2 linked regions of the Candidatus Ruthia magnifica str. Cm (Calyptogena magnifica) genome follow. The protein of the gene in region 1 interacts with the protein of each later gene in a pairwise test. Links are inferred from orthologs where the notes say so. Each region holds a gene or a part of one and is shown on either strand. Other genes may lie near its edges.

What was found.
Region 2: the proteins of hflC (region 1) and ftsH interact in binary tests that used the Escherichia coli proteins (3 or more experiments, as listed by UniProt). The link is inferred for Candidatus Ruthia magnifica str. Cm (Calyptogena magnifica) from one-to-one orthologs.

Annotation. Positions count from the first base shown.
Region 1 is NC_008610.1:581,016-588,203, reverse strand. Bases 4,189-7,188 are described here. They hold hflC (protease modulator HflC), read left to right. Parts: upstream 4,189-5,259; coding sequence 5,260-6,117; downstream 6,118-7,188. Other genes in these bases: RMAG_RS02655 (adenylosuccinate synthase), read left to right, coding at 7,137-7,188; RMAG_RS02660 (ATP phosphoribosyltransferase regulatory subunit), read left to right, coding at 6,123-7,079; hflK (FtsH protease activity modulator HflK), read left to right, coding at 4,189-5,260. Also shown: 23S rRNA (guanosine(2251)-2'-O)-methyltransferase RlmB, read right to left, coding at 135-878; RMAG_RS02680 (peptidylprolyl isomerase), read right to left, coding at 879-1,775; RMAG_RS02675 (LPS-assembly protein LptD), read right to left, coding at 1,777-3,981; more of hflK, read left to right, coding at 4,109-4,188.
Region 2 is NC_008610.1:155,456-162,633, forward strand. What follows is about bases 2,846-5,835. They hold ftsH (ATP-dependent zinc metalloprotease FtsH), read left to right. Parts: upstream 2,846-3,374; coding sequence 3,375-5,297; downstream 5,298-5,835. Other genes in these bases: RMAG_RS00725 (LPS-assembly lipoprotein LptE), read right to left, coding at 2,846-3,225; folP (dihydropteroate synthase), read left to right, coding at 5,339-5,835. In the rest of the region: tyrS (tyrosine--tRNA ligase), read right to left, coding at 1-511; RMAG_RS00715 (glutamate-5-semialdehyde dehydrogenase), read right to left, coding at 517-1,776; holA (DNA polymerase III subunit delta), read right to left, coding at 1,764-2,783; more of RMAG_RS00725, read right to left, coding at 2,773-2,845; more of folP, read left to right, coding at 5,836-6,139; glmM (phosphoglucosamine mutase), read left to right, coding at 6,144-7,178. UniProt on the Escherichia coli protein: Acts as a processive, ATP-dependent zinc metallopeptidase for both cytoplasmic and membrane proteins. Plays a role in the quality control of integral membrane proteins.

The sequences.
Region 1 (7,188 bases):
AAGTGCCATTTAAAAACACTAATCATTCTGGATGCTTGTGATGAAACAGCTTCGTTTTTTATTTTCAATTTTAACTGATAATAGTTGTTTTCATTGCTAACCAAATATGTGCGTAAAATTCACATAATTTGAGCCTATAGAAGACGCTGTCTATTTACCTCAAAAAGTGTCACTCCTGTGGCAACAGATACGTTTAAACTTTCCACCTTGCCTTGCATGGGAATTTTAGCTAATTGATCACAAGATTGTTTGGTTAACCTTCTAAGTCCAGAGCCTTCAGCGCCCATAATAATAGCATTTGGTATAGTTAAATCTATTTGATAAATGGAGATATTAACAGAGCCATCTAAACCGATTACCCAAATGTTTTTTTGTTGTAGCGCCTTAATGGTGCGAGATAGATTGGTTACCTGGAAAATTTTTAGCTGATTAAGCGCACCTGCAGAAGTCTTATGTACCAGTGAATTAATAGGCGCTGATCCATTTTTGTTAATGACTACACAATGAACCCCAGCTGCGTTAGCACTACGCAAGCAAGCGCCTAAATTTCTAGGGTCTTGAATAGAATCAAGTATTAAAATAAAACCAGCATTATCCAATTTAGACACATAAGAGATTAACTCGCCTTGGTCGGGTAGGGTAGGTAATAATATTTCAGCTGCAACACCTTGGTGGGTTTGATGATTACTTAATTTATCTAATTGAATTTTGGTACACCGCTGAACACTAATACCAAAATTGTTAAACTCAGAGGTGAGAGTGTTTAAGCGTTTATCACACCGTTTATTTAATATAAAGACCTTAATAAAACATGTAGGATTTGATTTTAACTGCGCTTGAACAGCGTGAAAACTAGTGATAATAATTGATTTTGACATCTATAACTTATTGTCAAAAATTTCAATATAAGCCTCTTTTCTTAATTTTTTTATCCAATCATTAAAATAGATATTTTCTTTTTGACGTATTAATTTAGTTTTAAGTTCAATCAAGTAGTTATCAACACTACGTTTATCAATAATTTTAACAATTCTCCAGACTTGTCCTATTTTAAATGGCTGTGATAAATCACCTACTGAAAGGTTTTTTAAATTCTGTTTAAAAATTTCCGGTAATTTTAATAGATTAAGCCAATCAGATTTACCACCATTTTTATAAGAAGCGTCCTGCGAATAAAGTTTTGCTAAAGTAGAGAATGAATCACCTTTGTTAATTTTCTCGCTTAGATCAATTAAGAAGTCTTTAATCAAGCTATCTTTTGATCTCAATAATGAGTCTACTTGATCAATAGAATTAACGGCGATTTGTGCAATTTTTATTTGTTGCGTTAATTTGTTTGAATGATTAGGGGTTTTAATCAATTGCTTAATTATTTCAACCTCAGTAAGTTTAATATCAAGATTTTCAACAATAAATTGTCTAAGACCCTCTAACGATAAACTTTGTTTTACATGGTCAATAACTTCATCAAATTTAGGTAGAGATTGTAATTGCATTAAGTTTAAATTATTATTTGAGGCAATGTTGCCTAACATGCTATTAATCGCATTTTCTTTTGGCGTAATGTTTAGTTGCTTAATTTTCTGTAGTTGCAAAATTAAGTCTATTTGTTGATTGACCAAGACTAACTTTTGCACTTTGGTATGATTAGATTTAATGTCAACACTAATTTGGTCAAAAGTGACCAAATCATCATTAACAATGGCAATAATACTGTTAGGTATGGTAAATGCATTCAATGAAAATGCACAAATTAGTAGTAAAGTTTTGTTCATTTTAAAAATTATCAAGATTAACTAAGTAATTAGGTACATCTTCTTTTAGGCGTTTGTATAAATTTGAAGAGGTAACGCTCAATCCTTTAAGAACCAGCTCGAATTTGGTCACATAAGCATAATCATTACCACTAACATGTTCTTTAAAGTGCGCTAAACGCATCGCCCAACAGCAAGATGCATAAGCAATTCCTGTGGTTTCTTTGTTAGTAATTGAATCACTAATGGATCGATTAATGCCAGCAAACACATGTATTTTCTGTGTTAGTGGATAAGCGCCATATAATTCAGCTAATTTTTTACCATTATCATTATGATGTGCCAAAGTTAAAAATTTTTTAGGGCTTAGAATGTAACCAACCGAACTATTACGTTTACTTATTTTGTTGGTTTTTGGATTGTATTGCAGTGAATTATTAAAAGCAAAATCACGTATCATTAAATTAGCCGACATGGTAGCATCAGAATATTTTCTTTGGCTAGTTAAAACGCCACTACCATTCATACCTATGTCATCAAATCGGTATACTTGAGCTATTTTTAAACTTAAATAAGTATCACCCATTTCTTCGTCAATAAAATCTGATTCAAGACCAAAGGTAAGGTCATTAGCACTGGCAATTCTATCAATACCTGTAAATTTTTTCCCTGAAAATAAACCTTCATATGAATCATTTTTATCATCTGAATCAAAATTAGGAAGTACACTTTGGTCTTTTTTAGGTGTATAATTGTAAGCCAGTCTTGGAATTAGAGTTTGGGTTAAATTTGTACCAAATAAGGATATTTTTCTTTCTAAGAAAAATTTAGAATCAAGATTAAAACTAGCAATATTGCGCTTTTGATTAGCAACATCATTCATCGTATAATCGGTTGTTGATAAATTTAAACTTGGGGTGAGTGAATAGTTATTAGTCCTTAATGAACGACTAAATTTTGCCTGTACATAAGTGCGCACTCCAGTTTTATTGGTTGTGATGTTTGAGTTTTTATGTATAAATTTTGTACTAATCAATGATAAATTAACATTGCGCCCACCTAAAACTTTATAACCTTTGTTAAAAGATAATTCTGGTGCACGCGTGTACGAAGCACTACCATTATTAATGAGCTGCTCTGACTCAGCAAATAAAGACATGGTTAAATTTTTCTTTTGGTTTTTATAAGATAAATCAACATGAGATTGCAATTTTGTATCCGAAATATTACTATGAGTAATTTCTTTAAAATAATTCGAATCTGACACTCGATTAGTAATAATACTTAAATTAGTTTTGGTACTAAATAAGTCTAATTTTGAATTTAATAGCCAGCGCCTATTGTCAGTAATTTTATCTTTATCTAAATAAAGACCTTCAATTTCAAAACGCCCATAACCTAAGTAACCATTGTTAGTGATAAGTTGACGATATTTGCCTTCAAGTGCACTACCACGACTTGATAACTGGTTTAGTACTAAAAGAAAATCGCGATCAGGAGCAACATTAAAGTAATAAGGAATTCTAACTTGGTAGTTGTTGCCCTTATTGGTGACTGATTCATTGTAACTACCAAATGTTGGTGCTAAAAATCCAGAACCACGACCTTCCAACACCCATTCATAATGAGGAGAATAAAAAATAGTCTTTCCTAAAAACTCAATAGTAACATCTTCTGCCACACCCTTGTTTGCTGAAGAATTTAATGTGATTTTGCCAGCCTTCATTTGCCAGTCAGAATTACCAAGTGGGCATAAACTATAGCTACCTGAACTAAATACTTGCTTAGTGCCATCATTAGTCACAACTTGAGCGCGACCATTTATCATTGAATTAGGATAATGAAATTTGACCTTATTTAGTGTTGTATGAGTTACTTCGCCTTGTTTTTCAACCACAGCCTTATCACCAGTAAGCATAAGTTCGTTGTCTTGAAATTTAACATGACCAGTTGCTATAGATGTTTTACTAAACTTGTTAATACTAATTTCGTCAGCACTTAGAAAATATGTGCTTGAATTTAGTGAAACATTACCTTTTAAAAGGTAATGATCATCTTTAACAACTTCACTATAATTTGCTTGAACATCAAGATCTTTAATTTTGTCTGAAAGTACTTGTTTCTGAAAAAGTAAAGCATTGTTTTGGCAGTCTAACACTAAACTTTCGGCACTAATGATGCTAGACAATAGAATGAACAATAAATAAAGAGCTAATTGCTTTTTCATGATGGTTGTAATTTTTATGAAAATTATTATTTTAACATTATATGCCGTAATAATAAATTGCATAAACTTGCTTTAGTTTGGGTAAAATAACCCCGATTTTCACTATATTTGGACACACATAAATAAAATGACTTGGAATGACAATAATAAAAACCCTTGGTCTGGTAGTAATCAAACACCACCAGAATTAGAGAAAGTGATTAAAGATTTTAAAAATAAATTTGATGGTCTCTTTAATAATAAAAAATTATCAAGCGCTGGCACATCTAAAATTCCTTCAAGAGGTGGCTTTAAATATATATTAATTTTGGTTTTATTGGTCTGGCTGTTGTCAGGTATTTATATTATCGATCCAGCTGAAAAAGGTGTTGTGTTGCGTTTTGGCGCATTCCAAGAAGAAACTTCTCAAGGGCCTCATTGGCATATCCCTTATCCAATTGAAACTTTAAATAGGATTAATGTTGAACAAGTCAGAACAGCTGAAATTGGTTATCGTAATGTGGTTAATAACAATCGACGCTTTGGTGGTAATGTTTCATCCGAATCTTTAATGCTGACTAAAGATGAAAATATGATTGAAGCTAAGTTTGCGATTCAATATAGAATAAATGATGTTCAAGCTTATTTGTTTAATGTTGCTAATCCAGACACAACACTTCGTCACGTATCTGAAAGCGCTATTCGACAAGTTGTTGGTCAAAATACTATGGACTACATCTTAACTGAGGGTCGAGCTAATATCGCTGATAATATTAAAGAAAAATCTCAAAACTTATTGGATAAATATAAAACTGGTTTGTTGATAACAACAGTTAATATGCAAGATGCACAGCCACCAGAACAGGTTCAATCTGCCTTTTCTGATGCGGTTAAAGCTCGTGAAGACAAACAACGTTTGATTAACGAAGCGCAAACTTATGCCAATGATATTTTGCCAAAATCTCGTGGTAAGGCTGCACGTATGCTTGAGGAATCAAAAGCTTATAAATCTGAAATGATTTCTAAATCAGAAGGTGAAGCATCACGCTTTAAACAAATTTTAGCTGAGTATGAAAAAGCACCTAAAGTTACTAGGGAACGCTTATATCGCGAAACTATGGAAAATGTACTGGCCTCTACCAGTAAGGTAGTGGTTGATTCTAAAGCTAATAGTATGATGTACTTACCTATTGACAAATTGATTAATGCTAGACAAATAAATACCCAAGAATCATCAACACAACACAACAATCAAGGTGGTAATGTTAGAGAAATTTTCCGTAATAGAGGAGCTAGATAATGCAAAAAATAGGTTTAGCAATAATTGCTGTTTTATTCTTAGTATTAAGTTCAGTACTTTACACAGTAAACGAAACCCAAACGGTTATTAAATTACGTTTAGGTGAAATTATTACCGTTGAGGAATCTCCAGGTCTTAAATTCAAAATGCCATTTGTTAATAACATTATAAAATTTGACAATCGCATTCAAACTTTAGATGAACCAGCCGAAAGATTTTTAACAAGTGAGAAGAAAAATGTAATTGTAGATTCTTATGTTAAATGGCGTATTATTGACGCTGAGCAGTTCTACAAATCAACAGGTGGTAATATAGTAAGGACCAATAATCGTTTAACACAAATTATTAAAACTGGCCTTAAAAGTGAATTTTCAAAACGTACGATTGCTGATGTAGTTTCTAACGAACGTAGTGAAATTATGTCCAATATTGTCAGGCTTGCTAAAAAAGACATTGCTCAATTTGGTATTGAAATTGTTGATGTGCGTATTAAGCGAATTGATTTATCACAAGAGGTATCTAATTCAGTTTATCGTCGTATGCAAGCAGAACGCCAACGAGTGGCTAAAGAGTTTAGATCGAAAGGTGCAGAAAAGGCTGAAATTATTAGAGCTGCTGCTGACAAAAAACGTACCATTATTTTGGCAAATGCTTATCGTGATTCTGAGAAAATTCGAGGTGAGGGCGATGCAGCTAGTGCAAATAACTATGCACAAGCTTATAATAAGAACACAGATTTTTACGCTTTTTATCGTGCGTTAGCATCATATAAGAAATCATTTTCCAATCAAAGCAATATTTTAATACTCAATCCAAATACAGAATTTTTCCGTCACTTCAGCCCGCAAATTAAATAATTAAAATGGGGGCATGGCAGCTACCTGAAGGCATAGATGAACTCACTGACGATCAAGCATTAGTTTTTGAGTCTCTGCGTCGTCAGCTTTTAGACTTATATGCTGACAAGGGTTTTGGCTTGGTTATCCCACCTATGGTTGAACATGTTAATTCACTACTGCTAACCAGTGATACTATTGATGAGAAAACTTTTAAATTATTAGATCCTATTAGTGGTAAAATGTTAGGCGTGCATGCTGATATTACCCCACAAATTGCACGCATTGATGCCAAACGTGGTAGCGATTTAGTCGAAAAATATTGTTATATCAATTCAATCCTAAAAACCAAAGCGGATGATTTTTATGCCTCACGATCTCCCATTCAGGCAGGTGCTGAGTTATATGGCTCAGATAAAATTAGCGCTGATGTTGAAGTGATTGGGTTAATGCTAAAAAGCTTAAAACTATTATCAATTAGCCCAATTGTGCTTAGTTTGGGTAATGTTACAATTTTTGATGCACTGATAGCACAAGAAAACATTTCAATACAAACCGTTGCACAATTACGAACAATTTTCTCATGCCGTTCAACCCCAGATTTAGCAGTATTTTTAAACAAAAATGCGCTTAAAAATGCTGATTTATTTATTCGTTTGATAAAACTAGAAGGAAAGTCGGATATTTTAAGCGAGGCATTGACAATATTTAGCCATCTTAATCAAGCCAAGGTAGCCATTGAGGATTTAATTGCTATTGATAAACAACTCAATACCAAAGGTATTAAAGCCATTTTTGACCTTAGCGAATTGCAAATTCATGAGTATTACACCGGTATTGTATTTTCAGCTTATAACGAAAACTATTCTAAAGCATTGGCACAAGGTGGTCGTTATAATGGTATTGGCAAATCTTTTGGTAAATCAAGAGCAGCCACTGGCTTTTCATTTGATTTGAAATTTTTATCTCAAAATCATTTTTAGAAAATAACTTTAAGTAAATTTACTTTTAAAAAACATTAGTTATAATTAGGAATTAGCATGTCAAAAAATGTAGTTATTATTGGCACCCAATGGGGTGATGAAGGCAAAG
Region 2 (7,178 bases), 420 kb from region 1 along the record:
CCAATGGGTATAAGAATTCGTGGATAGAAATAGCTTGCCCTGATTTATAGCGTTTGGAAAAATTATCGTGTTCTAACATTTTAGCGACTGTTTGTTTACTAGCGAGTTGGATAAATTCCATTGATGTCATTTTGTCCATCCATTGTGAGTTAAACACAACTGTGGTTTTGTCTTTATCCAAGATTTTGAATACTTGTTTAGTGTAGCTTTTAGCGTTTTCTTGAATCTGTTCTCGTGAAAGTGGCGGGCGAGTTTTACTCTTGCCTGTTGGGTCGCCAATCATGGCGGTGAAATCGCCAATTAAAAACAATATTTCATGCCCTAAATCTTGTAATTGCTTGAGTTTGTTGATTAAAATTGTGTGTCCTAAATGTAAATCAGGCGCAGTTGGATCAAAGCCTGTTTTTATGCGCAGTGGCTTACTTTTTTTAAGTTTTTTCTTGAGTTCATCAAGTGGTAATGTCTCATCAGCGCCACGCGTAAAAATAGCCAGTGCTTGCTCTATTTCCATGTTTTTTATTGTCTAATATGCCCGTCACCTAAGACGATAAATTTTTGTGAAGTTAATCCTTCCAAGCCAACAGGACCACGTACGTGGAATTTGTCAGTACTGATACCAATTTCTGCACCTAAACCATATTCAAAGCCATCGGCAAAGCCAGTAGAAGCATTAATCATGACTGAAGCAGAATCTACTTCGGTGATAAAACGGCGCGAACGAGTGTAATTCTCACTCACGATTGATTCAGTGTGACCTGAACCATGCTTATCAATATGTTTAATGGCCTCACTCATTGAATTGACAATACGGATGGATAAAATTGCATCTAAATATTCTGTATTCCAATCTTTTTCTGTGGCTGCGATGATTTTATTTGATAGTTTTAGAGTCTCTTTACAGCCGCGTAATTCCACTCCTTTTGTTAAGTATTGTGCAATCAACTTGGGTAGTATTCTGCTTACTGCACAGGCGTGTACTAGTAAGGTTTCAGTGGCATTGCATACACCATAACGGCGCGTTTTAGCATTAAAGGCAATGCTGATGGCTTTTTTTTTATCGGCATCTTTATCAATGTAAGTGTGACAAATACCATTTAAATGCTTGATAACAGGTGTTTTGGCACTGTTACTAATGGCTTCAACCAAGCCTTTACCGCCTCTAGGGATAATAGCATCAACATAATCACTTGCTTTAACCAACTCAATAACAGCTTCATGATTTTGAGTGTTAATGAGTTGTGCGCAATTTTCATTAAGTCCTGCTTGTTTTATGCCTTGCCTGACACAGGTATAAAGCGCATAATTGGAGTGTATGGCTTCTGATCCGCCACGTAAAATGACACTATTGCCTGATTTTAAACAAAGTGCTGCAGCATCAATAGTGACATTAGGTCTAGATTCATAAATAATTCCTAATACACCAAGTGGTACGCGCATCTTGCCTACTTGAATACCACTCGGTTGATATTTTAAATCTGTAATTTCACCAATAGGGTCGGGTAGATTTATAATTTGATTCAAACTTTCAATAACGCCATTAAGACGTTCTTCATCAAGCATGAGCCTATCAAGTAGAGTCGTTTCCAACCCTTTATTTTTGCCATTGACAAGGTCTTGATTGTTAGCTTTAAATATGCTTGCTCTATTTTGGTCAATTTGACTAGCAATATTAATTAGTGTATTATTTTTAGCCACCGTTGTAGCGCAACGTAATGTTTTTGCAGCATTTTTTGCATTTTCACCTAGTGTAACGATTAAATTTTTTATTGAGTCCATTGTGTCTTTCCAGCCAAGCTTAGTAATAATGTGTGTAATTCATCAATGACATTAAGATTATCCATACCCTTGATTGAGCGATCAATACGTCCTAGTGATAATAATAATTTTTGCAAACGCTGATAAGAATGGCGTTTTAATATATTGGTAATAATAGGTTTTCTTTTATTCCAAACTCGATTATTTTGCAAGACTATATTAATATTTTTCACTTGTATAAGTTCAACTGACATCTCGATTATTGATTTAATTTCTAGGTATAAGGAATTACTTAGTTGAATTGGCATAATCGTATCAGAGATTAAGGTTTGATAAATTTTATTAACTTGATTACTATTGCCAAATAAAGCTGCATCAATTAAGCCATAAACAGTGTATTTAGATTGCTGATTAGCTTGTTCAAGATATTCTTGTGTGTTAATTTTACCATTTGGATAAGCCATTTTTAGTTTTTGAATTTCTTGCATAGAAGCAGTCAAATTGCCTTCTGTGCAAAAAGCAATACTTTGTGCAATTTCTGTATTGGCCTCAAGTCCTAATTCGGCCATATGATTTGCAATCCAATCAACCAAATGATTGCTTTGCATTTCGAAGTGCTGAACAACAGTACCAAGCTGTTCTAGTGTTTTGAACCATTTGCTCTTTTGCTGTGCCATGTCCAGTTTTCCAGTGGAAACAATCAATAAAATATCATCAGGCAGAGTGCTGGCAATTTCAGTCAATGCTTTAGCACCTTTAATGCCGATTTTCCCTGTCTTTAGTCGACATTTAATAATACATTTCGGTGAAAAAAGAGAAACGGCTGAGATTTCTCTAAAGATTTGATTCCAATCAAAATTAGCATCAATATCAAAACTTATCCGTTCGTCAAACCCAACTTTTTTTGCTGTTTTATTTATTTGCGCTAAACTTTGTTCAATGAGTAATATTTCCGCACCAAAAATAAAATAAATAGTATCAAGTTTGTTGACTAATTGAATATTAAGTTGCTGCGGTTTAATTTTCATTAAGTTTAAATAATTTTCTTAACAGTTGTTTGATAATTAAATGACGCAATTGCTGGTAACCCTCTTCAATTTGCAGTCTGTTTGCTTGGGATACGTTCATCTTATTCAGATATGTATTAGCATTGAAGGTTTGAGATAGTAATAGTTTTTTACGCTGATTAAAGACCTTAATAGGTATGCTTAAGCTTAGTGTATAACTGCTAGCTTCATTATTCGAAGTATATAAAGCCGTACGTTGATTTTGATTTTCAGTGCCCACTTGAACAACTAGAGTTTGAGGTATGTTTTGATTAAAGCGCTTTTGTAACTCATCAGCAAAAGCATTATTACGGCTGCTGGTAATAGAGGCGTTTATTTCTGAGTTTTTATATGGCGGATGAAATCCACAAGAACTAAGAAGTATTATAATAATGGCGGTGGTTAATAAGTTGATTTTTGACATGACTCAAAAGTATCTATTAATTAAGATGATAATTATGACAGAATTTGAATTTATTTGTAGATAAACCTTGAAAAAATGACATCAGACCATATATGAGTGCACAATAGGGTATAATTAACCCTCTTGTTTTTTGCAATATTTTTTACATTATGTTTAAGAATTTATTACTTTGGTTGGTTTTAGGCAGTGTCCTTACTTCGATTTTTAGTCAGTTCCAAGTGGGTGATCAAAAAGACGACATTACCTATTCTCAGTTTATTCAAAGTGTTAACCAAGGTGATGTATCCCAAGTAACGATTGCTGGTAGTAATATTACTGGCGTAGGTGTTGGTGGTGAACAATTTTCAACTTATAGTCCGGGTGATTTAGGCTTGATGGGCGATTTATTGAACAACGGCGTTAATGTGGTTGCTAAACCGCCTGAAAAAGACGGATTTTTTAAGCAATTAATCATTTCCTTAGCGCCAATTTTATTATTAATTGGTGTTGTTCTTTACACCATGAAGGGTGCTGGTGGCGCAATGGGTGGGAAAAATCCAATGAGTTTTGGTAAATCCAAGGCACGCTTGATTACTAAGGATGAATCTGACACTACTTTTGATGATGTGGCAGGTGTTGATGAGGCTAAAGACGATGTGAGTGAATTGGTAGATTTCTTGTCCAACCCTGGCAAATTCACTAAAGTAGGTGGAAAAATTCCTAAAGGTGTACTTTTGGTAGGCCCTCCAGGTACAGGAAAAACTTTATTAGCTAAGGCAATTGCGGGTGAAGCTGATGTGCCATTTTTCTTTATTTCAGGTTCTGATTTTGTAGAAATGTTTGTTGGTGTCGGCGCATCGCGTGTACGTGACATGTTTGAACAGGCAAAGAAAAATGCACCTTGTATTATCTTTATCGATGAAATTGATGCCGTTGGTCGTCAACGTGGTGCTGGCATGGGCGGCGGTCATGATGAACGTGAGCAAACGCTAAACCAAATGTTGGTTGAAATGGATGGTTTTGAAGGCTCTGAAGGCGTGATTGTGATTGCTGCAACCAATAGACCAGACGTGCTAGATCCTGCTTTATTAAGGCCAGGCCGTTTTGATCGTCAAGTTATGGTAGATTTGCCTGATATTAATGGTCGTGATGCGATTTTAAAAATCCACATGCGTAAATTACCCATTGCAAAAAATGTTAAATCAATCAATATTGCCAAAGGCACGCCAGGGTTTTCTGGTGCAGACCTTGCCAACTTGACCAATGAAGCTGCGTTAATTGCAGCAGGTAAAGGTAAAAAATTGGTCGGCATGCAAGAGTTTGAAAAAGCAAAAGATAAAATTATGATGGGTTCTGAACGTAAATCTATGGCAATGGATGAAACTGAAAAAGAAATGATCGCTTATCATGAAGCGGGCCACGCCATTGTAGGTCGGTTGGTACCTGAGCATGATCCTGTGTATAAAGTAAGTATTATCCCAAGGGGAAGGGCGTTAGGTGTGACGATGTTTTTGCCAGAAAAAGACAGTTATAGCATTTCTAAGCGTAAATTAAATTCTCAAGTAGCCTCACTTTTTGGTGGACGTATTGCAGAAGAGTTGATTTACGGCACAGATAACGTAACCACTGGCGCAAGTAATGACATTGAACGTGTAACAGAAATTGCACATAAGATGGTGAAACAATGGGGCATGTCTGAGACGCTAGGGCCTTTAGCGTATGGTGAAGAAGAGGGCGAAGTGTTTTTAGGTCGACAAGTTACTAAACATAAGCATGTTTCAGAAGATACCTTCAAAGTTATTGATGTTGAAATTCGTAAAATTATTGACAGCAATTATCAAATGGCTTCAAAGATTCTAAAAGATAATAAAGATATTTTAATCGAAATGAGCAAAGCCTTAATAGAGTTTGAAACTATTGATAAAGAACAAATTGACGATTTGATGGATAGAAAACCAATACGTGAATCAGCCGTGATTGTTGACTCTGATGTTGCTTCTATAGAGTTAGGTTCTGGTGTTGAGCTGAATAATGGCAATAAAGATTCTGATGAAAAACCATTAAGTGGAGGTACTACCGAACAAGTCGCTTAATTTTATTTTTTCTGTTTTTGAACATACCCTACTAGGTAACGATGCAGTCTACTAATGCAATGATTATGGGTGTGCTTAATATAACGCCAGATTCTTTTTCAGATGGTGGTCAATATCTTGCTATTGACAAAGCCATCAATCAAGCTCAATTAATGATTGAGCAGGGTGCTGATATGATTGATATTGGTGGCGAATCAAGCAGACCAAATGCACCGAAAGTGTCAACTGATGACGAAGCCAGCCGTGTTATTCCTGTCATTAAAGTATTATCTAAGCTAATCAGTGTGCCAATTTCCATTGACACTGCAAAAGCAAAAATTATGCAACTTGCCATTGAGGCAGGGGCAAGTATGATTAATGATGTACGTGCTTTGCAGGCCAAATCATCCCTTGAAGTGGCGGCATCAACTGGTAAGGACGTATGCCTTATGCACATGCAAGGTAATTCTAAAACAATGCAAAACAATCCTGTTTATATAAATGTCATCGATGAAATCAAATACTTTTTTGATCAAAGAGTTGAGGCTTGTATTAATGCTGGTATTAACCAAAATAAGATTATTCTAGACCCAGGTTTTGGTTTTGGTAAAACATTCAATCATAATCTTGAAATCCTACGAAGCCTTGACGAGTTTAAAAGTTTTGGTTTGAGGATTTTGGTTGGTATGTCACGCAAGTCAATGGTTGGTAGTATGCTTAATAGTAGAAACATAAATGGAAGAGTGATTGGTAGTGTAACAACCGCTATAATAGCATCTCAAAACGGTGCAGATATTGTACGTGTTCATGATGTTTTAGAAACTAAAGATGCATTTAAGGTTTTACAAAGCGTAGCAGGATAGTAAATTGGATAATTATTTTGGCACTGATGGTATGCGTGGCAAGGTGGGTGTTGAACCTATTACCGCTGATTTTTTCTTAAAATTAGGTTGGGCAGTTGGCTCAGTACTAGCTAAACGAGCTAAAGCTAGTGTCATTATTGGTAAAGATACTCGTGTATCTGGCTATTTATTTGAATCTGCACTTGAGGCGGGTTTTTTATCTGCTGGTGTTGATGTTGGTTTACTAGGTCCGATGCCAACACCTGCAGTTGCTTACCTAACACAAACTTATAATGCCAGTGCTGGTGTGGTAATTAGCGCTTCACATAATAATTTTCAAGACAATGGTGTTAAGTTTTTTTCGGCTAAAGGTCTTAAATTAAGCAGTCAATATCAAAGCGAAATTGAGAAAAAATTAGCCGAAACCATGATCAGCGTAGGTGCTGATAAAATTGGTAAAGCCTATAGGTATGAACAACCACTTGGGCGTTATATAGAATTTTGTAAATCAACTTTTGATAGAACACAAAGTCTTTTAGGTCTTAATATCGTTATTGATTGTGCAAATGGTGCTACTTATCATATTGCCCAAAGCGTGTTTTCAGAACTGGGTGCGAATATTAATATCATTAATAATACGCCAGATGGTTTTAATATTAATGAGCATTGTGGTGCAACTGACACTAAATATTTGCAACAAGTCGTATTAGAGTCAAAGGCAGATTTGGGCATTGCCTTTGATGGTGATGGTGACCGATTAATTATGATTGATGAAAATGGTGAGTTAGTTGATGGCGATGAGCTAGTATTTATTATCGCCAAGGCTTGGCAATCTCAAGGTAGGTTAGTTAATAATACAGTGGTCGGTACAAAAATGAGTAACTTAGGTATGCATCACGCACTAAGAGATTTAGACATTAAATTTATCGAAGCTGACGTGGGTGATCGATTTGTGATGGAAAAAATGCAAAAAAGTGGTTCAATATTAGGTGGCGAAGGTTCAGGACATATTATATGCTTGAATAAAACCACCTCTGGTGATGGTATTATTTCTGCCTTG